3 regions of the Mesorhizobium sp. B2-8-5 genome follow, and region 1 is predicted to be linked to each of the others. Evidence: predicted binding sites of a transcription regulator. Region 1 holds the regulator's gene; each other region holds the start of a gene.

The links. Region 1 encodes PhoB, which activates phosphate uptake and scavenging genes when phosphate is short. Its sites were predicted from a motif close to TGTCATNNANCTGTCAT; they were not measured.
Positions count from the first base shown of each region.
Region 2: a site for PhoB is predicted at 3,387-3,403, ahead of FJ430_RS02785 (DUF1045 domain-containing protein). Genes of this name have one in related genera too.
Region 3: a site for PhoB is predicted at 4,313-4,329, ahead of FJ430_RS22455 (toxic anion resistance protein). Genes of this name have one in related genera too.

Region 1 is NZ_CP083951.1:1,462,947-1,470,208, forward strand. It holds gene pstS (phosphate ABC transporter substrate-binding protein PstS) at 1-844, shown strand, start outside; gene pstC (phosphate ABC transporter permease subunit PstC) at 909-1,895, shown strand; gene pstA (phosphate ABC transporter permease PstA) at 1,899-2,750, shown strand; gene pstB (phosphate ABC transporter ATP-binding protein PstB) at 2,747-3,550, shown strand; gene phoU (phosphate signaling complex protein PhoU) at 3,571-4,278, shown strand; gene phoB (phosphate regulon transcriptional regulator PhoB) at 4,295-4,984, shown strand; gene FJ430_RS07140 (ROK family protein) at 5,307-6,548, opposite strand; gene xylF (D-xylose ABC transporter substrate-binding protein) at 6,819-7,262, shown strand, end outside.
Region 2 is NZ_CP083951.1:599,380-606,641, reverse strand. It holds gene FJ430_RS02800 (ABC transporter ATP-binding protein) at 1-491, shown strand, start outside; gene phnN (phosphonate metabolism protein/1,5-bisphosphokinase (PRPP-forming) PhnN) at 654-1,280, opposite strand; gene FJ430_RS02790 (alpha-D-ribose 1-methylphosphonate 5-triphosphate diphosphatase) at 1,277-2,416, opposite strand; gene FJ430_RS02785 (DUF1045 domain-containing protein) at 2,538-3,245, opposite strand; gene iolB (5-deoxy-glucuronate isomerase) at 3,495-4,307, opposite strand; gene FJ430_RS02775 (DUF3329 domain-containing protein) at 4,688-4,900, opposite strand; gene iolE (myo-inosose-2 dehydratase) at 4,983-5,897, opposite strand; gene iolD (3D-(3,5/4)-trihydroxycyclohexane-1,2-dione acylhydrolase (decyclizing)) at 5,940-7,262, opposite strand, start outside.
Region 3 is NZ_CP083951.1:4,585,993-4,593,254, reverse strand. It holds gene FJ430_RS22470 (hypothetical protein) at 1-983, opposite strand, end outside; gene FJ430_RS22465 (5-bromo-4-chloroindolyl phosphate hydrolysis family protein) at 983-1,600, opposite strand; gene FJ430_RS22460 (substrate-binding domain-containing protein) at 1,609-3,174, opposite strand; gene FJ430_RS22455 (toxic anion resistance protein) at 3,191-4,270, opposite strand; gene FJ430_RS22450 (alpha/beta hydrolase) at 4,378-5,052, opposite strand; gene FJ430_RS22445 (OpgC family protein) at 5,257-6,471, shown strand; gene FJ430_RS22440 (LacI family DNA-binding transcriptional regulator) at 6,528-7,262, opposite strand, start outside.

The DNA.
Region 1 (7,262 bases):
GGCCAAGACCGTGACCTTCGGCGCCTCCGACGCGCCGCTGAAGGGCGAGGATCTGGACTCCACCGGGCTCGCGCAGTTCCCGATGGTGATGGGCGGCATCGTTCCGGTCGTCAATCTCGAAGGCATCAAGCCGGGCGAACTGGTGCTCGACGGTCCGACACTGGCCGACATCTTCGCCGGCAAGATCACCAACTGGAACGACGAAGCGATCAAGAAGCTCAACCCCGACGCCAAGCTGCCCGACCAGGCGATCGCCGTCGTCCACCGTTCGGACGGCTCAGGCACCACGTTCAACTTCAGCTACTACCTGGCTGACGTCAGCGCCGACTGGAAGTCGAAGGTCGGCGTCAACACCGCGCTCGAATGGCCGGTGGGCATCGGCGCCAAGGGCAATGAAGGCGTCGCCAACAACGTCTCGCAGACCGGCGGCGCGATCGGTTACGTCGAATACGCCTATGCCAAGCAGAACAAGCTGACCTACACCGACCTGGTCAACAAGGACGGCAAGAAGGTCGAGCCGACCGCCGCCGCGTTCTCGGCCGCCGCGGCCAATGCCGACTGGAGCTCGCAGCCGGGCTACGGCGTCATCCTGGCCAACCAGGCCGGTGCTGAATCCTGGCCGATGACGTCGGCCACCTGGATCCTCGTCTACAAGAAGCCCGACGACACTGCGGCCACGACCGAAGCGCTCAAGTTCTTCGCCTGGTCCTATGCCAAGGGCGACGAGCTGGCCGCGGGCCTGGACTACGTTCCGATGCCCGACGCGGTCGTGAAGAGCGTCGAGGAAATGTGGGGCAAGGACATCGTCGACGCGAGCGGCAAGCCGCTCTACTCCGGCATGTAATTCCTAGCGAATAAGGAGGGCGTCTCCGGCGCCCTCCTGTCTCTTTCGAAATGCGAGGGGCTAAATGACAGCCGTTTCCGACGCCGCGACATCGTCCGCCCTGCGGACCAGGGAAGCGACAGTGCGCCGCTTCGCCTTCACCGACATGGCATTCCGGACGGCCACGCGCCTTTCCGCCATCCTCGTGCTGGTTCTGCTCGGCGGGGTCGCGATTTCGCTGGTCGCCGGCTCGTGGGAGGCGCTGTCGAAGTTCGGCTTCTCCTTCCTGACGACCGAATCCTGGAACCCGGTCACCGAGAATTTCGGCGCCCTGGCGCCCATCTACGGCACCATCGTCACCTCGGCCATCGCCATTCTCATCGCTGTGCCGATCGGCATCGGCATCGCCATCTTCCTGACCGAGCTCTGCCCGCGTCCGCTCAGGCGCCCGATCGCCATCGCGGTCGAGCTGCTCGCAGGCATTCCCTCGATCATCTACGGCATCTGGGGCCTGTTCGTGTTCGCGCCGTTCCTGCAGACGACGATCCAGCCCTTCGTCATCTGGCTCTTCAAAGGCATCCCCGGCCTCAACAGCCTGTTTGCCGGCCCGCCTTACGGCATCGGCCTGCTGACCTCGTCGCTGATCCTTGCCATCATGGTGCTGCCCTTCATCACCTCGATCACCAAGGACGTGTTCGACACGGTGCCGGCGGTGCTGAAGGAATCGGCATACGGCATCGGCTGCACGACCTGGGAAGTGACCCGGCGCGTGACCATCCCCTATACCCGCGTCGGCATCATGGGCGGCGTCATGCTCGGCCTCGGCCGCGCGCTCGGCGAGACGATGGCGGTTACCTTCGTCATCGGCAACGCGCACCGCATCAGCGCCTCGCTGTTTGCGCCGGGCACGACGATCTCGGCGACCATCGCCAACGAATTCACCGAAGCCGACGGCAATCTCTATACATCCTCGCTTGTATCGCTCGGCCTGATCCTGTTCATCATCACCTTCATCATCCTCGCGCTTGCACGCTACATGCTGTTGCGCATCGATAGCCGCACGGGGGCCTGACCGATGTCGACTGCCGCATCGCTTCACCAAAGCCGCAAACGCAAGAATGCCGTGATGATGGCGCTGTGCGTCGTCGCGGCCGGCATCGGCCTCGCCTGGCTGGCGCTGATCCTCGGCGCCTTGCTCTACAAGGGGCTCTCCGGGGTGAATCTGGCGGTGTTCACTGAAATGACGCCGCCGCCCGGCGACGCCGGCGGCCTGCTCAACGCCATCTACGGCAGCATCGTCATGACGATCATCGGCATCGTCGTCGGCACGCCGATCGGCGTGCTGGCCGGCACCTACATGGCCGAATATGGCCGCTTCTCGAAGCTCACGACGGTGGTGCGCTTCATCAACGACATCCTGTTGTCGGCGCCATCGATCATCATCGGCCTGTTCGTCTATGAGCTGATGGTGCGGCCGATGGGGCACTTCTCGGCGATTGCCGGCGCCGTCGCGCTGTCGATCCTGGTGATCCCCGTCGTGGTGCGCACCACCGAGGACATGCTGAACCTTGTGCCCAACGCGCTACGCGAAGCAGGCGCCGCCATCGGCGCGCCGCGCTGGGTGGTGATCCGCTCCGTCGCCTACCGCGCGGCAATGTCGGGCATCGTCACCGGCATATTGCTGGCGATCGCCCGCATCTCCGGCGAGACGGCGCCGCTTCTCTTCACCGCGCTCAACAACCAGTTCTGGTCGAGCAATCTCAATGCGCCGATGGCCAGCCTGCCGGTGACCATCTTCCAGTTCGCTCTCAGCCCTTACGAGGAATGGCAGCAACTGGCCTGGACGGGCGCACTCATAATCACCCTGACGGTTCTCGGGCTGAGCATCATCGCCCGCAGCCTAACCGGACGCAGAGAGGACAGATGAAACCGATGTTGTCCACCGACCTGAACGCAGCCGACACGACCGTCGAGAAGGCCAAGATCGAGGTCAAGAACCTCAATTTCTACTATGGCCAGTCGAAGGCGCTGAAGGACATCAACCTGTCCCTGCCCGAGCGCAGCGTCACAGCCTTCATCGGCCCGTCGGGCTGCGGGAAGTCGACGCTGCTGCGCGTGCTCAACCGCATCTACGAGCTCTATCCGAAGCAGAGCGCCGAGGGCCAGGTGCTGCTCGACGGCAAGAACATCCTCGACCGCTCGCAGGACCTCAACCTGCTGCGCACCAAGATCGGCATGGTGTTCCAGAAGCCGACGCCGTTCCCGATGTCGATCTACGAGAACATCGCCTTCGGCGTCAGGCTCTATGAGAAGATCAGCAAGGCCGAGATGGATAGCCGCGTCGAGCAGGCGCTGAAGCGCGCCGCGCTGTGGACCGAGGTCAAGGACAAGCTCAACGCCAGCGGCCTCAGCCTCTCGGGCGGCCAGCAGCAGCGCCTGTGCATCGCCCGCACCGTGGCGGTGAAGCCCGAGGTCATCCTGCTCGACGAGCCGGCCTCGGCGCTCGATCCGCTGTCGACGGCAAAGATCGAGGAACTGATCGACGAATTGCAGGCCGACTACACGATCGTCATCGTCACCCACAACATGCAGCAGGCGGCGCGCGTGTCGCGGCAGACGGCGTTCATGTATCTGGGCGAGCTGGTGGAGTTCGACCGGACCGAGAAGATCTTCACCTCGCCCCGCGAGAAGCGCACGCAGGACTACATTACCGGCCGCTTCGGCTGAGTTCATACGAGGACATCATCATGGCCGAACATACCGTCGCCTCCTTCGACGAGGATCTGAGGCAGATCAGCCGGCTCATCAACGACATGGGCGATCTCGCCAGCTCCATGGTCGGCGGTGCGACCAGGGCGCTGCTCGAGACCGACAATGCGCTGGCGCAGCGCGTCGTCTCCGACGACGCCATCATGGACGCTCGTCAGCGCGAGCTCGACGACCGCGCCATCACGCTGATCGCCAAGCGGCAGCCGATGGCGGACGACCTGCGCAACGTGGTCGGCTCGATCCGCATGGCGGGCGACCTCGAACGCATCGGCGATCTCGCCAAGAACATCGCCAAGCGTGTCGGCTCGGTCGGCGTCAGCGCCGCGCCGCGCGACCTCACGCATTCGATCGATTCGATGGCGCAGCTGGTGCTGATCCAGGTCCAGGCCGTGATCCAGGAATATATGGTGGGCGATGCCACGGCGCTGGCCAAGCTTCGCAACGACGACGAGCGCATCGACGTCAAATACACGTCCGTCTTCCGCGAGCTGTTGACCTACATGATGGAAGACCCGCGCAACATCACCGCTTGCACGCATCTTCTGTTCTGCGCCAAGAACCTCGAGCGCATCGGCGACCATGTGACCAACATCGCCGAGAACGCCTATTATGTGCTGACCGGCACGCAATTGCCCGCCAATCGTCCGAAGCAGGACGAGACCGCAATGTCGGCGCCGGCGGCCTGACGAAAAGGTTACCCCGATGATCGCGCCACGCATCATGGTGGTGGAGGACGAGGAGCCGCTGGGGGTGCTGCTCCGCTACAATCTCGAATCCGAGGGTTACCAGGTCGAAGTGGTGACCCGCGGCGACGAGGCCGAAATCCGCCTTCAGGAAAACGTTCCCGACCTGCTCGTGCTCGACTGGATGGTGCCGGCGGTTTCCGGTATCGAGCTCTGCCGGCGTCTCAGGATGCGGCCCGAGACCGAGCGGCTGCCGATCATCATGCTGACGGCGCGCGGCGAGGAAAGCGACCGCGTGCGCGGCCTCTCGACCGGCGCCGACGACTATCTGGTCAAGCCGTTCTCGACGCCGGAGTTCATGGCGCGCGTCAAGGCGCTGCTGCGCCGCGCCAAGCCGGAGGTGCTGTCCAGCGTGCTCAAGGTCGGCGACATCGTGCTCGACCGCGAATCGCACCGGGTCTACCGCAAGAAGAGCGAGATCCGGCTCGGGCCGACCGAGTTCCGCCTGCTCGAATTCATGATGCGCCATCCCGGCCGCGTGTTCTCGCGAAGCCAGTTGCTCGACAATGTCTGGGGCGAGACGATCTATATCGACGAGCGCACCGTGGACGTCCATGTCGGGCGCCTGCGCAAGGCGGTCAACAACGGCCGCATGCCGGACGTCATCCGCACCATCCGCGGGGCGGGGTACGCGATCAGGGAGGATTAGGTCCCGAGGGCGGAAGTTCCGACGGGATCGGCACTTCCAACATTTACGCTGGTGGGTAGTCGAGACGCTTGCGCTTCGTCATCCACGGGCGGAGCAAGGAGCGAAGCGACGCGCGCAGACCCGAGGATCCATTCCGTGACTTCCACGCGCCGCTATGGCGCAGAACTCTGCACCACTGCACCCTACGATCGAGGTAACGGCATGGATTCCAGGGTCTGCGCGCGTCGCTTCGCTCCTTGCTCCGCCCTGGAATGACGAAGTCGCGGTGGCTTCGGCCAATCTCCAACGTTGGTGCGATTCGCGGCTTCAGCGCCACGTTCGCTCAGGCCACGTTCTTCCCGGCCCCCGCTCTGGCCTGCACCCCCGGCGCGAAAATCTCCTGATCGACGAAGGTCAGCGCGCGCATGGCGCAGCCTTCGCGGATAAGCGGCAGTTCGTTCGGCTCGGTGTCGAAGGAGATCGATTCCGAGTGCTGGCCGCCGGCGGTCTGGGCGATCGCCTCTCGCAGCGCCGGCTCGATCAGGTCGAAGGCGGCCGCGCTTACGCCGACCATGGCGACAGGCGCCGGGTCGATAAGGGCGAACAGGCTGCCGAGGCCGAAACCGAGTGCTTCGCCGGCCCGGCGATAAGCCTCCCGCTCGGGTCCGTCCTCCTGCCGGGCTTTCGCGGCCAGCGCGCGCATATCGGCGTCACCGACGTCGGTCGGCGTGGCATCCTCGCTTATTCCCATGGCGCTGCGCCAGATCGCGTAATTGCCGGCATAGGCCTCGACGCAGCCGCGGCGGCCGCAGCGGCAACGCGCGCCGCCCGGACGATGGATCATATGGCCGAACTCGCCGCCGGAGGAATGTGTGCCGCTGAACAGCGCGCCCTTCAGCACCAGGCCCATGCCGATACCGTGCGAGAGCAGGATGGCGATGAAGTCGTCGCGATAGCGCTCGGGATCGCGCCATTGCAGCGCCACCGCCATCATGTTGCAGTCGTTCTCCATGGTGGCGGGAATACCGAATTCCCGTTCGAGGAGGTCGGCGAAAGGGATGTCGGTCAGCGGCGTGATCGGCGACCACAGCATGGCGCGTGAATGGGAATCGGTGATGCCCTGAATGCCCATGGCGATGCGGGCGACGCTGCCCACGTCGAGGTCGGGATCCCGCAACCGGCGCCGGACGATCGCCATGCATTCGCCGATCAGCTCGTCGCGGGGCATGACGAGCGTGTCGAGGCGCTGCTGCTCCTCGGCAACCACCTGGCCGGCATAATCGATCACGGCGACTGACAGGAAGTTCAGCGACAGCACCACGGTCAGCACCGCGGCGGCTTCGGGGTTCAGCGCCAGACCGATCTGCGGCCGGCCGCGTTTCAACGCCGTCGGCTCGCTGGCCTTGCTTTCGGTGAGAATGCCTTCCTGGATCAGATCGGCGGAGATCGCCGAAATGGTCGAGTGGCTGAGCCCGGTGGTGGCGGCAATCTCCGTGCGCGAGGGCTGGCCGGCGCGGCGCACGGCCGAAATCACCATGGCGCGGTTGCGCCGGCGCAAATCGTCGTGACGGATTCCGACCGACATCGTCTCGCACGTCCTCCCAGTCATCGCGGCCTTGTGATGATGATGCCATGGCCTGTCGGTGACATGCTAGGGATAGTGGCAGAAGCCGCAGCCTGTGTCATTATTTATTGCGGATGTCGAAAAAAATGCCCTGACCCATCAAAACCCATCAGAATCGCAGTTGACAGCGTCGTTTTGCTGGATCACTATTTTTTTGAGGCTCGAAAAAAAGCCTCTATGCCGGCCTTCGGGCCAGTCTGGGTCGCGCCGCACAGGCGCAGGGAGGATATCATGAAGAAATTCGCAGCCGCCATTCTGGCGGGCGTTGCCATGTCGCTGACGCTGGCGTCGGTCGCCGAGGCGAAGGACAAGGTGATCGGCGTGTCGTGGTCGAATTTCCAGGAAGAGCGCTGGAAGACCGACGAAGCGGCGATGAAGGCCGCCATCGAGGCCGCCGGCGACAAGTATATCTCGGCCGACGCGCAGTCCAATCCGGGCAAGCAGCTGACCGACGTCGAAAGCCTGATCTCGCAAGGCGCCAACGCGCTGATCATCCTGGCGCAGGATGCCTCGGCAATCGGCCCGGCGGTGCAGAAGGCGCTCGATGAAGGCATTCCGGTCGTCGGCTACGACCGCCTGATCGAGAACAAGGACGTGTTCTACCTGACCTTCGATAACAAGGAAGTCGGCCGCATGCAGGCCCGCGAGGTGTTCAAGGTCAAGCCGGAAGGCAAT
Region 2 (7,262 bases), 860 kb from region 1:
TCGCCATGGTTTTCCAGAGCTTCAATCTCTGGTCGCACATGACCGTGTTGGAAAACCTCGTCGCCGCGCCGACGCATGTGCTGAAGCGGCCGCGCGCGGAGTGCCTGGAGCAGGCCGAGGCATTGCTGAAGCGCGTCGGCATCTGGGAGCGCCGCAACTACTATCCGCCGCATATGTCGGGCGGCCAGCAGCAGCGCGCTGCGATCGCCCGCGCGCTGGCAATGAATCCCAAGGTGATGCTGTTCGACGAGCCGACATCCGCGCTCGATCCGGAACTGGTCGGCGAGGTGCTGCGCGTCATGCGCTCGCTTGCCGAAGAAGGGCGCACCATGCTGGTCGTGACCCATGAAATGGGCTTTGCCCGCGACGTGTCGAGCAAGGTGATGTTCCTGCACAAGGGCGAGGTGGATTCGGCCGGCGAGCCGAAGGAGATGTTCGCCAGGCCGCCGACGCCGCAGTTCAAGCAGTTCATCGCCAACTTCAACAAGTGAAGACGGACCTTGCTCGGCACCAAGATGCGCTGAGATTCAGGTCAGGCCGAGCCGAAAGTGGTGGCTTCCGAGAACCGGAGCGGAGCGTACTTAAGCACGTGAGCACCGGAAGCGCAGGGAGCCGCTACTTGCAGGCCGGGCTCACCTGAATATCAGCGCATCTTAGATCATGTCCGACAGGTCGGAAAACGCCATCGCCTTGCGCAGCACCTCGGCAAAGCGTTCGCCGGCGACCTCCTTGTCGCCGCCATTGTCGATCGACGTGATGTCCGGTCCTGTCAGCTTGACGTTCGTGCTGCGCGCCAGGCGGGCAAGCACTTCGCCGCGTGATTCACGGCCGCGCGCCGCCAGCCGTTCCGCGAGGATCTCCGGCGCCGCGGTGATCTCGACCACGGCCAGATTGGCGTAGCGTTCGCGCAGCGCCGGGATGACCGCGCGGGAGACATTCGCCACGGCCACATGACCATTGGCGACAGCCCAGTCGACATCGGCCGGCAGGCCATAGCGGAGGCCATGCGCGTCCCAGCACAGCGAGAAGGCGCCGTCGGCCTCCGCTTCGGCGAAGGCGGCGTCGGCCAGTGTGTCGTGGTCCTCGCTTGCCGTGTCGCTCGGCCTGGTGATGACGCGGCGCACGAATTCCAGCCGCGTCTCGCCGGCGAAGCGCTGCTTGGCGTAGCCGATCAGCGTATCCTTGCCGGCGCCGCTCGGCCCCACCACCGCGACGAAGACGCCGTTGCGGATCGGCAGGCTCTCGGCCAGCTCGCGTTCGATGAGGGCCGAGACCATCATGCGACCCGGCGGCCCTGGCGCCACACGGTGCGCACGACCGGCACATGATCGTCGACGCGCACCCGCACCAGGTCCGCGCGGCGGCCCGGCTCGATGACGCCGCGATCGGTAAGGCCGATGGCTTCGGCCGGGTTCTTCGAGACCATGGCGACCGCCTGCGGCAGCGAGATGCCCTCGACGACATCGCCGAGGAAGAAGGCCGACTGGATCAGGCTGAAGGGGATGTAGTCCGACGACAGGATGTCGAGCAGCCCGTCGGCGGCAAGCGTCCGCGCTGAAACATTGCCGGAATGCGAAGCGCCGCGCATGACGTTGGGCGCGCCCATCAGCACGCCGAGGCCGGCCGCCTTCGAGGCCTTGGCCGCCTCTTCCGTCGTCGGGAACTCGGCGACGCGCACGCCCTGCTCGATTGCTTCTTCGACATGGCCGGCGGTCGCGTCGTCATGGCTCGCCAGCACGATGCCGCGCTCCTGGCAGGCGGCCGAGATGAAGACGCGGTTCGGACCGGAGTTGCGGGCCGATTCCGCCATCCGCTTCTCGCAGAATTTCTTGAAATCCTGGTCCGTCAGCTTCAGCTTGCGCTGGTAGTAGTAGGCATAGGTCTCGAGGTTGACGAACTGGCGCTGTCCGGGCGCATGGTCCATCAGCGAGGCAAGTTTCACCCGGTCGTCGGTCTCGAAATTGGCGAAAGCCTCGAGGCAGTCCGGCGCCGAGACCTCGCAGCGCAGATGGATGAAATGGTCGGCCCTGAGCCGGTCCTGGCGCACGCTGTCCTCGATCGCGTCGGCCAGCTTGCGAACGTCGTCGGATTTCAGGTCGGCGTCCTCGTCCATGCCGACGCGCAAGGCGTCGAGCACGGTGGTGATGCCGGCGGTCGCCACCTGGGCGTCATGCGCAAGCACGGCGGCGATCGGGTTCCAGCGCACTTTCGGCCGCGGCGCGTAGTGGCCTTCGAGATGGTCGGTGTGAAGCTCGACGAGGCCCGGGATGATGTAGTCGCCGCCCATGTCCTCCCCGGTGCGGGCAGCGCCCGGTTCGACGGCGGCGATCAGGCCGTCGCGCAACAACAGCGAGCCCTCGACGATTTCGTCCGGCAGCACGATGCGGGCATTGGTGAGAATGGTTTCGGCGGTCATCTCAGGCGGTCCTATCTCGAGCGGTCAATCAGAGCAATTCCAGGAAAAGTGCCTTGCGGTTTTCCGTCCGGAATTGCGTAAACACAGAGCTAGGGCGGTTCAGCGTTTCCGCTGACCCGCCCTAGGCGGTCTTGCGGGCCGGGCCGTGGCCAAGCGCATGATGGGAAAGCACCATGAACGGGGCGCCGGGCTCGCTTTCGACGAATAATGTCAGCGCATCCACCGGCACCGGCTGCCGCAGCACGTCGGCGAACAGGCCGTCTATCGCTGCGCGAAGACGTGGGCTTTCCTGTGGCCCGGCGCGCCCCGACAGCGTCATGTGGAAGCGGAAAGTGTCGAAAACATATGGGTAGCCCCATTGGCAAAGGTTGCGGAACTCGTCCGGCTTCAGCGAATCTGGGCTGCGGCGCTCGATCTCGGCCTCGGTCAATGGCGCACGGAAGCCGTCGAAGGCGCGCACGACCTCGCCGGCGAAATCGTTGATCGGGGCGAACGCGGCTTCGGGCACCAGGGCGAAGAAATCGTCGATCTGGCCGACCACGAGGCGCGGGATGACGACCGGCGGCGTGGCTTCGGCGAAACTGTCGAGAGCGGCGCGCAGCGAAGCTTCCGTCTCGTCCGGCGCCAGCCGGAACGGCGCCTTCAGCGTCGCGTGGAACCCGTAGCGCCTGGCCGAGGCGGTATGGAAGGCGACTTCCGCGGCCGACAGATCGCCCACGGCCTCGACCGGTCGCGTCGCCGCGCCAAACGGGTCGCGGCCCAGCCAGTTGGCGGCAATGCGCGCCAGCTTCTCGTCCTGTCCCGGAGTGTAGTAGATGGCGTAGCGCATGGGCATTCCTCGTCAAGCGCGCTGCGCGCCCCGAAAGGAATATGCGACGCGCTTCAAGTCATTGTCTTGGCAAGTCGTGGCCCAAAAACGCCGGAGCGTTTGCGGCGACATGCACCGGAACCGCTGCCATAGGTGATTTCCATGACGGATTGACGAAGCTTTCGTGGGTTTTCGAAGGCAAGTCCAGCCGCAAGGTCGTTAGCCGACGATTTCTCTTAACTGGACCAACGGCTTTGCCGAACTGCTTGATCAGGCCTTCATCAGCCACTCGTGCTCGGCCGCGTTGTGGAATTTCCACGTCCGCTTCGGTCCGGCCATGACATTGAGGTAATAGAGGTCGTAGCCGTGGCAGGCCGCGCAGGGGTGATAGCCCTTCGGCACGAGCACGACATCGCCGTCCTCGATCGCCATCGCCTCGTCCAGCTCGCGCACGCCGTTGCGGTCGGCGTCGGTGTAGACGCGCTGAAAGGCAAAGCCCTGCGGCGGGTTGAGCCGGTGGTAATAGGTCTCCTCGAGATAGGATTCCACGGGGAGATTGTCCTGGTCGTGCTTGTGCGGCGGATAGCTCGACGTGTGGCCGCCGGGCGTGATCACCTCGACCACCAGCAGCGAATCCGCCGGCTTGCCCTCGGGCAGGATGTTGGTGACGTAGCGCGTGTTGGTACCCTTGCCGCGCACCTCCTGGCCGAGATCGTCAGGTCCGATGACGCGCACCGGCAGGCCGCCGCTTAAGCCCGGCGCCGAGCAGACGGCAAGCTCCAGTTCGGTATCGGCGGTCACCGACCAGTCGTCGCCTTCCGGCACATAGACCGACCAGGGCTTGCCTTCGAAGGGCGACATGCGCTCGCCGAGCAGGCCGAGGTCCTTGCCGCCGGCCGACGCCTTGCCCTTGCCGGTGACGAAGACCAGGCAGACCTCGCGGTCGCCGGTCTTGCCGGACACCGTCTCGCCCGCTTTCAGCCGATGCAGATCGAAACCGACATAGGTCCAGCCGGCGCTTTGCGGCGTGACATGAGCGACATGGCCGTGGCCCTTGTCGGCCTTGACGAGCAGTTTCGACATTTTTGTCTCCTAATTCCTCGACGCTTCGATTTTCAGGCCTGCTTGCAGGATTTCATCGTTCATTGGACTATCGTGAAAACCGTGGAGATTGGCCGGTTCCTCTCAACTTCGTCATCCTAGGGCGGAGCAGGAGCGAAGCTCCGTCGCGGAGACCCTAGGATCCATTCCATTCCCTCAGTCGAAGAGTGCAGCGGAGCAGAATTCTGCACCGCAGCGGCTGCTTCGAAGTCACGGAATGGATCCTCGGGTCTGCGCCGCGTCGCTTCGCTCCTTGCTTCGCCCGTGGATGACGAAGCGAAAGATGTTTCAGCCAATCGCTAATGCATCCGATGCGCCATGCGCGCTGTCCGATCCGTGAACCCTCCACCCCATCGACCGCTTCATTCCCTCGGCTCGGCCGGTGGCTTGGTCTCGTCGGCCGGCTTGTAGAGGTAGAAAAACTGCCATACCGCATAACCGGCGAAGCCGAGCGCGATGACGCCCCAGAACGGCGTGCCGGAGGCGAATTCGATCACCGACCAGACCAGGCAGACCGCGACGACGGCGATGCGGCGCCACAGCGGCCGGAAGAAGGGGTGCTCATAGTCTTTCATCACGCCAATCCAGGATTTGCCCAAAGCGCATCAGATAGACCGAGTGCCCGGACTAATCCATCATTCATGACTAATCCACCGTTCAGGCCGGAAAACCCTGCGTTTCGACCGTGTAGCCGGCGGCCGTCATCACCCGCATCAGCTCCTTGTGGCCGACCTGAGCCATCTTGAGCGGCGGGTTCTTCTTCGGATCCTGCTCGGCTTCCACGACGAACCAACCCTCATAGCCATGATCGGCGAACCGTTGGACGATGGCGCCGAAATCGAGCGAGCCGTCGCCCGGCACGGTGAAGGCACCGAGCGCCACGGCATCGAGGAAGGACTGTTTTGAGCGGTCGAGCCCGTCGATGACGCCCATGCGCACGTCCTTCACATGGACATGGTTGATGCGCTTGTGGTGGTTGTCGATGGCGCGCAGCACGTCGCCGCCGGCAAAGGCCAGATGGCCGGCATCGAGCAAAAGCGGAATGCCTTCGCCGGAATGGCGCATGAAAGCGTCGAGCTCCGGCTCGGTCTCGACCACCGCCGCCATGTGATGGTGGTAGGAAAGCGGCATGCCTTGGTCCGCGCACCATTCGCCGAATTCGGTGACGCGGCGGCCATAGGCCTTCATCTCGTCGCCGGTAAGCGTCGGCTTGGTGGCCAAGGGTTTCGAACGATCGCCCTGGATGGAGCGGCCGACCTCGCCATAGACGATGCAGGGCGCGTCGACCGCCTTGAACAGGTCGATCATCGGCTGGATGCGGTCCTTGTTCCTGGCCAGGTCCTCATTGACCAGCGTGCCGGAGAACCAGCCGCCGCAAAGCGTGACGTCGGCCGCCTTCAGGATCGGCAGCATCACCTTCGGGTCGTTGGGGAAGCGGCGGCCCATCTCCATGCCGGTGAAGCCGGCCGAGCGCGACTGGCGCAGACACTCCTCCAGCGACACGTCATCGCTCAGTTCCACGAGATCGTCGTTCCACCACGCTATGGGGGACATGCCCAGTTTGGCTTTCAAGTCTTCGCTCCGATGTCAGTTCATTATGAGGCGGACGCCGGCTCAGCCTTGCCGGCTGTCCACGGCTTCCTCGTATTTCTTGCGCGCGGCGTTGACCTGGGGCCGCGCGGAGACTTCCGGCACGGCGACATCCCACCAATGGCCGCCGGCATCGGTCGACACCAGCGGATCGGTGTCGATGACCAGCACCGTCGTCTTGTCATTGTTTTTGGCCTTGGCCAGCGCCGTCTCCAGTTCCGCGATCGACGCCACCTTCTCGGCGACGGCGCCGAGGCTCGCCGCATGGGCGGCGAAGTCGACGTCGGGCATCACCTCGTGGCGGGCGTCCTTCAGCAAATTGTTGAAGTTGGCGCCGCCGGTCGCCATCTGCAGCCGGTTGATGCAGCCGTAGCCGCGATTGTCGAGCAGCACGATGGTGAGCTTCAAGCCAAGCATGACAGAGGTGGCGATCTCGGAATTGAGCATCAGATAGGAGCCGTCCCCGACCATGACGACGACCTCCTGGTCGGGCCTTGCCATCTTGACGCCGAGCCCGCCGGCGATCTCGTAGCCCATGGTCGAGAAGCCGTATTCGGCATGGTAGGAGCCCGGCGCGCCTGCCTGCCAGAGCTTGTGCAATTCGCCGGGCAGGCCGCCGGCGGCATGCAGCAGCGTCACATCGGAGCCCATCGCCCGTTGCACGGCGCCGATCACCTGCGCGTCGGAAGGATAGGCCGCGTTGGTCGAGGCCGTCACCTTGGCGGCGGCGGCCTGCCATTCCGTCTTGCCCTTCAGCGCATTGTCGGTCCAGGCGGCCGGCGCCTTCCAGCCCTTCAGCGCGGAAGCCAATTCGGCCAGACCCTCGGCGGCATCGGCGACCAGCGGCAAGGCCCAATGCTTGCCGGCGTCGAAAACCTGGGTGTTCAGGCCGATGATGGTGCGGCCGGCATTCTTGAACAGCGCCCAGGAGCCCGTTGTGAAATCCTGCAGCCTGGTGCCGACGGCAAGCACGACATCGGCTTCCTCGGCCAACCGGTTGGCGGCTGAGGTGCCGGTGACGCCGACGGCGGCCATGTTGAGCGGATGATCGTCCGGCAGCGAGGACTTGCCCCCTTGCGTCTCGCAGACCGGGATACCGGCGCCCTGCACCAGCTTCGCCAGCTCTCCGGAAGCCTGCGAGTAGAGGACGCCACCGCCGGCGATCACCAGCGGCTTCTTGGCGCCCTTCAACGCCGCGACGGCGGCGACCAGTTCATTGCGGTCGGGGCGCAGTCTGCGCGGCGTCCAGACGCGTTCGGCAAACAGGCTTTCGGGATAATCATAGGCCTCGGCCTGCACGTCCTGGCAGAGCGAGAGCGTGACCGGGCCGCATTCGGCCGGATCGGT
Region 3 (7,262 bases), 3.1 Mb from region 1:
GGCCCGCGGAACCCGTGCTTCGACCAGGCGAGTTGCTGCAGCTTCGGGCTGGTCAGCGCTTCGAGCAGCGGATCGACCGCCGGATCGATGACGATCAGCGGATGCGCCGAATAGACGGTGGGGCGCGGATAGAGAATCTCCGGCTTGGCGCCGGCGCCGGCCTGCACGCGCTGCCAGCGCTCCGGATCGGCAAGCGCCCATTCCACGAGCTGGTTTTCGTAGCCCACCACCATCGGCTCGGCGCCGAGCCCTCCGGCGATATACTGGTCGAACAGCTTGCCCGACGAGGACGATTTCAGGCCCATGCTGCGGAAGATCGACTTCGCCTCCTCGCCATGCCGGGCAAGCAGTTCCTGCGTCGCCACGTCGCCGCTCATCAGGCTGAGCACGAGCCCTGCGAACATGAAGCCGGAATTGGAGCGGTTGGGGTCGGTGGAGACGATGCGTGCGCGGCCATAGAGTTCGGAAATGCCGAGATCCGACCAGTTCTTGCCGGCCAGGATGGCATCGAGCAGCGCCTTGAGGTCGAGCTGGTTGCAGCCGCCCTTGGCGGCGACGGTGACCAAGCCGCTCTTCTTCAGGCCTTCGACCACCGGGCCCCAGGTGTAGACGACGATCGGCGAATTGAGCACCACCTGGTCGTTGCGGATCGAGACGCCGCTCTTACGCGCGAGATCGACCATGATCGACGAGGATGGCCACAGGAATTGCGGCTTCTGCGTCAGGAGCGCCGGCTCGCGCACCATCTCGACCGAACCGGCGACACGGGCGTCGAGCTCCAGCCCGTAGCCACCAAGCGCGCCGATCACATCGGGGTCGGCCAGGAAAGCCTGCTTCTCGCCGCCGACGAAGCCGAACAGATGCGCGCGGTTGCCGAGATAACCGCGAAACTCCGGCCGGTCCTTGAGCGTCAGATAGCCGCCCGTTCCGGCCGCGGCGGCGGCAAGCAGTCCCAGTCCGAAAGCGCGGCGAGAAAGGGCCATCAGCGACCGATATCCTCTTTCAGCGACTCCTGGATGAGTCGAAGGTCAACGTCGAGCGTGCCAAGCTCGGAGTCCGCCTGGCTGTCGGCATAGTGGACGAAGGCGTCCTGCAGCTTGGTGATCACCGCGCCGACAGTGGCAAGCCGCTGTTGGCTTGGCGCGCGGCGATCGGCAAGCGTGCCATAGCCTTCCGCGACTTCCGCCGCCTGCAGCACGTAATAGGTCAGGAAGCGCCGCACGGAAGCAGCGCTTGCCGGTTTCGCCTCGACCTTGGAGATGACGTCGGCGGCGATATCGGAAAGGTTCTTCACCTTGGCTTTTATGTCCTTGTCGGCGATAGAGCCGGCCGCGGCCGCCAGCCGGTCGGCCGCCGGCTGCGCCTGCGCCAGCAATTCGCGCGCGAACGCCACTTGGCCGCCGCCGATCGAGCGCAGGTCGAGCCCTTCGAACAGCTGACGTGGCGCCAGCACGAAGATCAATCCGGCAAAGACCAGACCCGAGATCACCGCCGAGACCAGGAAGGGGAAGTGGGTGAACGTGCCGAGACCAATCAGCAGCGCGGCCGACACCAGCCCCGCCGCGATCCAGTTCCAGTCATTGCCGAACAAGCCGCGCATGGTTGGCCTTAGTTGTAGCCGCGCGCCGCGCGGAAGGCACCAGCAAGGTCGCCGCCGCCGTCGAAGACACGCGCCGAGGTCGCCTTGGCGAGACTGTCGAGCTGGCTCTTGTCGGCATCGCCGAAGGTGATCCCGAACACCGGCACCCGCAGCGGCGCCTGGCGCCACTCAGCCAAGAACGGCTCGGCGATGCCATCGGTGCGGCCGTCCGTCATGATGACGATGGCCGGCAGGTATTTCGGCAGGTCGGGCGTCGTCAGGATCTTCTGCAGCGCCTGCGAGGCGCAGGCATACATGTCGGTACCGCCGCCGGCGCGCTGCTGCGCCACGTCGCCAAGCAGCTGGTTCTGGCCCGCAGGATCACCGGTCGCGTCGAAAATGTCGCGCACTTTGCTGTCGAAAGGCAGCACGAAAATGTGGTCGGACGGCGTCCATTGCACCAGCACTTCGCTCGACTTTTCCGGCGTGAACAGGAACTGCGCGGCCTGCTGCAACTGCGTTTCGCCCTCGTTCTCCATCGAACCCGAGAAGTCGAAGCAGAGCGCCGTCAATGACGGTTTGCGCAGCGCCTGCTGGTAGAGGTCAAGCGCCTTGCGGATCACTGCGGGTTCCGGCATGCGGATCGACGTCACCAGCTTGCCCGGATCGAAATTCCAGTCGGGCTCGGCCGTCGCCTGGACCGCGGCGCCGCCGAGCGGCAGTCGCCGGCCAGTGTCGGCGATGCGCTTGCGCACCGTGTCCGACTGCAGATAGGCGAGCAGGTCGGCGAAGAACTTTTCGACATCGGCGCCGCGCCCGTGATCGATGAAGCCGAGCGGGGAATCGCCGACCGCGACGCCATCGGCCGGATAGACCGCGTAGAGCGGCTCGTCGCCCATTTGCTTCAGCCTGTCGTTGGTCTCTTTCAGCGTCGCCTCGTAATTCCACATCGCGTCATAGAGCGTGCCCTTGCGCGCGGCATCGACATAGAGGTCGGCCAGCCAGCCTGAAGACCCGGAAGAGCGCTCGACGCCCTGCAACAGGGCGCCGACCGTGTCGTGCACGGAGGGATTGTCGAGGTCGCCGGGCTGGATCACTTCCTTGCCGCCGAGCGCGCTGGAAAGCATCGCCAGATAGGCGCTAGCGCCGGAATTGGACTGCGTGGCCGATGTCATCAGGAACTTCAGCTTGCCGTCCTTCACCGCGGCAAGGATGTCCTTCATGTAGACTTGCCTGCCGATCCAGCCGAGTTCGGCGGCCTTGGATTTGCGCACGCCAAGGATGACCGGCATCTGCGCGATCGAGGTGAGGTTGCGTACCTTGCGGCCGGTATCGAACAGGTCGACCCAGACGCTCGACGCCGGCCAGACCGCGTCCTGATCGAGCCCGCTGGCCTTCTGCAGGCCGAGGCCGATATCGAGCGAGCCTTGGTAGGAGATGGTGCAGGTCGCGCCCTGCTTGGCGCAGAACTCCTGCACGATCGGCTCCAGCACCGTGTTCTCGGAACCGGAGACGATCGAGAATTTGACGTTGCCCGAATTGCAGGCCGCCAGCAGCAGCGCGGCCGCCAACGCCAGAACGGACGAAAGCTTCATTGGCATCGAGGCCCCGTCAGCCCTGGGTGAGCGCTTTCTTGAGGTCGGCGGTCATCTGGTCCATCTGCTTTTCGGCGTCGGCCCGCTTTTGCCGGCCTTGCTCCTGGACCTTGAGCACACCTTGCACGGTGTCGATCAGATCGCGGTTGGCCTGCGCCAGCGTCTCGACATCGACGATGCCGCGCTGCGCCTGCTCCTCGATTGAGATGGCCTGATCCTTCATCATCTTCGATGTCTGGCGGATCATCTCGTTGGTGGCGTCCGTTACCGTCTTTTGCAGCTCCAGCGCCGACTTCTGGTTGGTCAACCCAAGCAGGATGACCATCTTCTGTTTCCAAGCCGGCACGGTCAGCACCGAGGTGGCCTGCAGGTTCTCGATCAGCGTCTCGTCGCCCGACTGCACAATGCGGATCTGTGGCAATTGCTGGATGCCGAGCTGGCGCGCCTGCACCAGATAGAAGATGCGCTTTTCCAGCCGGTCGAGCGCCTGCACGGCGTCCTGGTAGGTTTGCGCCTCCAGGGAGCCGGCGGTGTCGGCGCTCTTCGCCTCCGCCGCGGCCTTCAGCTTCGGCAGTTCGTCGGCGCGGTAGTTGTCGACGAATTTCTTGCCGGCCTGCACATAGGCGTCGAGGTTGAGGATGGAGTCCTTGGTCTGCTCGTGCAGGTCGTCGAGCACGGCGATGTCGCGCCTGAGCGTGTCCTTATGACGGTCGAGCTCAAGGCCGATACGGTCGATCTGACCGGCGACGTCCTCGTACTTTTCCTTGAAGCGCTCGAGCCGTGCCTTGAACGAGGAGAACAAATTGCTCAAGAACCCTTCGTCCTTCAGCGAAGCCGGATCGAGGTTCTTGGCCTTCATGATGATGTCGGTAAGCAATGTGCCGGTGTCGCCGAGATCGCGGTTGCGGATCTGCGACAGAATCTTGTCGGCATAGTCGCTGACCGCTTGCTGGGCGCGGTCGCCGAAGACCGAAATCGCCGCTCGGTCGCGAATATCGATGCCGCCTTCGATCCTGGCGACCTCGCCCGGGCTGGCGGCAATGGCGGGCAACTTCGAAGTGTCGTCGAGCAGAGTGATGCTGTTCTCGTCGGCCATTGAGACCTCCCCCTCGGTGAACAGTATCTCGATAGACAGTGTGTGACAGACATATGACAATGGCCGGGCGTGGCGCTTGGGCCGTGAAATAGATTACATTTCCGCGCCTATGCGGAGGGACCCCTCGCTTCTGCAGCCGGCGCCGCCAGCCATTGTCGCACGATCGCGGCGTCCGCATCGCCGAATTCATGGCCCGAGGCGACGATGCGCGCGTCGACCTCGGCGCGGCGCTCGCTGAACAGCGTGACCAGGGCAGGAGCGAACAAACCGTAGGTCTGGTCGGCGGCGCCGGCGACGATCAGCACCCGTGTGCCGCTAAGATCTGACGTTGGAGGATTGTCGAGCACCGGCATCGCCCTCAACAGCGCCGCCTGCTTGACCAGGCCGGGATGGAGCAGCATCAGGCTGGAGACGACATTGGCGCCGTTCGAATATCCAAGGAAGGTCGCGCGTTGCAGGTCGAGCCCATGCTCCCTCGCGGCTTCCGTCGCGAACTTGGCATAGGCGGCCGTCTCGGCACGGATGGAGGTTTGCTCGAAACTGGTCGGTGTGATTCGCTCGAACCAGCGAAATCCGTCCTCCTGCCGAATGCGGCCGCGCGCCGCGACGATCACCGAACGCGGCGCGATCTGCATCGCCAGCGGCAGCATCGTCGTCTCGTCCACGCCTGACCCGTGCAGCACGAAGAGGCAGTCGCCGCTGGCGTTTGCCGGCTTCAGCAGACGGTAGGGAAATGTCAGATCCTCGCGCAGGATGCTGTTTTCGTCGCTATATTCGAACACGCTCACATCCATTTGATTCCATGAGAGATTCGTTGATTTGCCGGCTTCAAAACGGAATATTTTCGCGCTCCGCGAAAGTTGATTGAACCAGGCGCAATTCAGGCCGTTTTTCCGCCGATACACTCCCCCTGGGAGGAATCGAAGCGGTGCGCCCCGGGGGTCGCATTGCTGGCTATGAACAACCAGCTTTGAGGCCTTTTGTCGATGACCACCCCTGTTTCCAACGATCGCGACAAGCGTAACGATCGCGACAAGCGTATCGTCGAGCGCGATACGCGGATCGACGTGCTGCGCGCACTCGCGCTGCTCACCATTTTCGTCGACCATGTGCCTGGCACGGTCTTCGAGAATTGGACCTATAAGAATTTCGGGTTTTCCGATGCGGCGGAGGCCTTCGTGCTGATTTCCGGCATCTCGGTGGCGCTGGCCTATGGCACGAAGTTCAAGCCGGGCGGCCGATTGCTCGCGACCTTGAAGATGTGGCGGCGCGCTGGCGTGCTCTACATCTCCCACATCGTCATCACGATGGTGGTGATCGCGCTGTTTTGCGCCGCCGCGCTGTTCGCGCACCGGCCGGAAATCCTGACGATGATCAACATCGAACCCTTGATGCGCAACACGCCGCAGGTGCTGCTCGGCATCGTCACGCTCGGCCACCAACTCGGCTATAACAACATCCTGCCCGTCTATGCGGCGCTGCTTCTGGCGGCGCCTGCTTTCGTGCTGTTCGTCAGCTATCGGCCCGTGCCGGCGCTGATCGCGTCCGGCCTGCTGTGGTTCGTCGCCGGCATCTGGCAGATCGCGCCGCCGAACTATCCGGAGCCAGGCCTTTGGTTCCTCAACCCGCTGTCCTGGCAGTTCCTGTTCAACATCGGCCTTGCCGCCATGCTGCATGTGAAGCGCGGCGGGCGGATCCCGGTCAATCCGTGGCTGCTTGGTGCCGCCGGCATCTATGTGATCGGAGCGGCGATCTGGGTGCACAGCCCGCTCTGGGGGCAGATCACCTGGTTCGACCTACCGGTGGTGATCGGCGGCTTCGATAAGACCTTCCTGTCGCTGCCGCGGCTGCTCCACATCCTGTCGGTCAGCTATCTGATCGTGGCGCTGCCGGCTGTCTCGAACCTCTTCCGCGTCCGGCCCGACAATCCTTTGGCGATCCTCGGCAAGCGCTCGCTACCGGTGTTCATCGCCGGCACGCTGCTTGCCATGGCGGCGCAGGTGCTGAAGCTGATCAATCCGGGCGGCCCGGCCTACGACACGCTTCTGATCGCTGCAGGCATCGCCATGCAACTCGCGCTTGCACTCTACCTCGAATGGCTTGCGAGCCTCGGCCCCTCCCGCGCCAAGCCGGTGCGCGAGGAGCCTGCGCGTGCGACGTTCGGCGTGCAGCCGCTGCCGGCGAGGGCGGGCGGCTACTGACCGCAGCGCAAGGAAAGTGTCGGGTGGTCTATCCGCGCGGAATTACCTGAGCCCGCTCAGGCTTTCGGCGCCGGACCGGTCGAGCCTCTGACGACGAACTCGACGCCCATCGTCTCGCGCCGCACCGCGCCGTCATGGTCGAGGATCATGTGCGCGGCGCGGCGGCCGATCTCGATGATCGGCTGGGCGATCGTCGTCAGCGGCGGCGTGGCCAGCGCGCCGTCCGGCACGCCGTCAAAGCCGACAATGGAGACATCGCCGGGAACATTGAGGCCGCGTGCCCTCAGCCAGTCGATGGCGATCAGGGCCATGCGATCCGACATAGCCAGGATGGCGGTCGGCGGTTCCCCCTCGGCAAAGATCGCCTCGAGGCCGGCCCTGGTGCTTTTTTCTTCGTTCTCGGTCTCATAGACCGGGATTTTCGCCGTATCGATGCCGAAGCGGGAAAGCTCCTCGAAGTAGCCGGCAAGGCGATCGCGCGTTCCGGTGTAGACCGCGCTGCGCACCGCTTCCGGCGTCGCGAAGCCGGTGCGATTGTCGGCAAAGCCGAGCGACAGGACGGCGAAGCGGCGATGGCCAAGCTCGGCGAGATGGCGGGCGGCAAGCTTTGCGCCTGCGACATTGTCGACTCCGATGGCCGACACGGTCTCGTCCTGGAAGCCGAGCTCCAGCGCAACGAAGGGCAGCCTGCGCTCGCGCGTCAGATCGACAAGGCGCGAGCCGCCTTCGATGCAGAACAGCACAAAACCGTCGACAAGCGCACTCTGGATGTTCCAGGCGAGCTTTTCCTG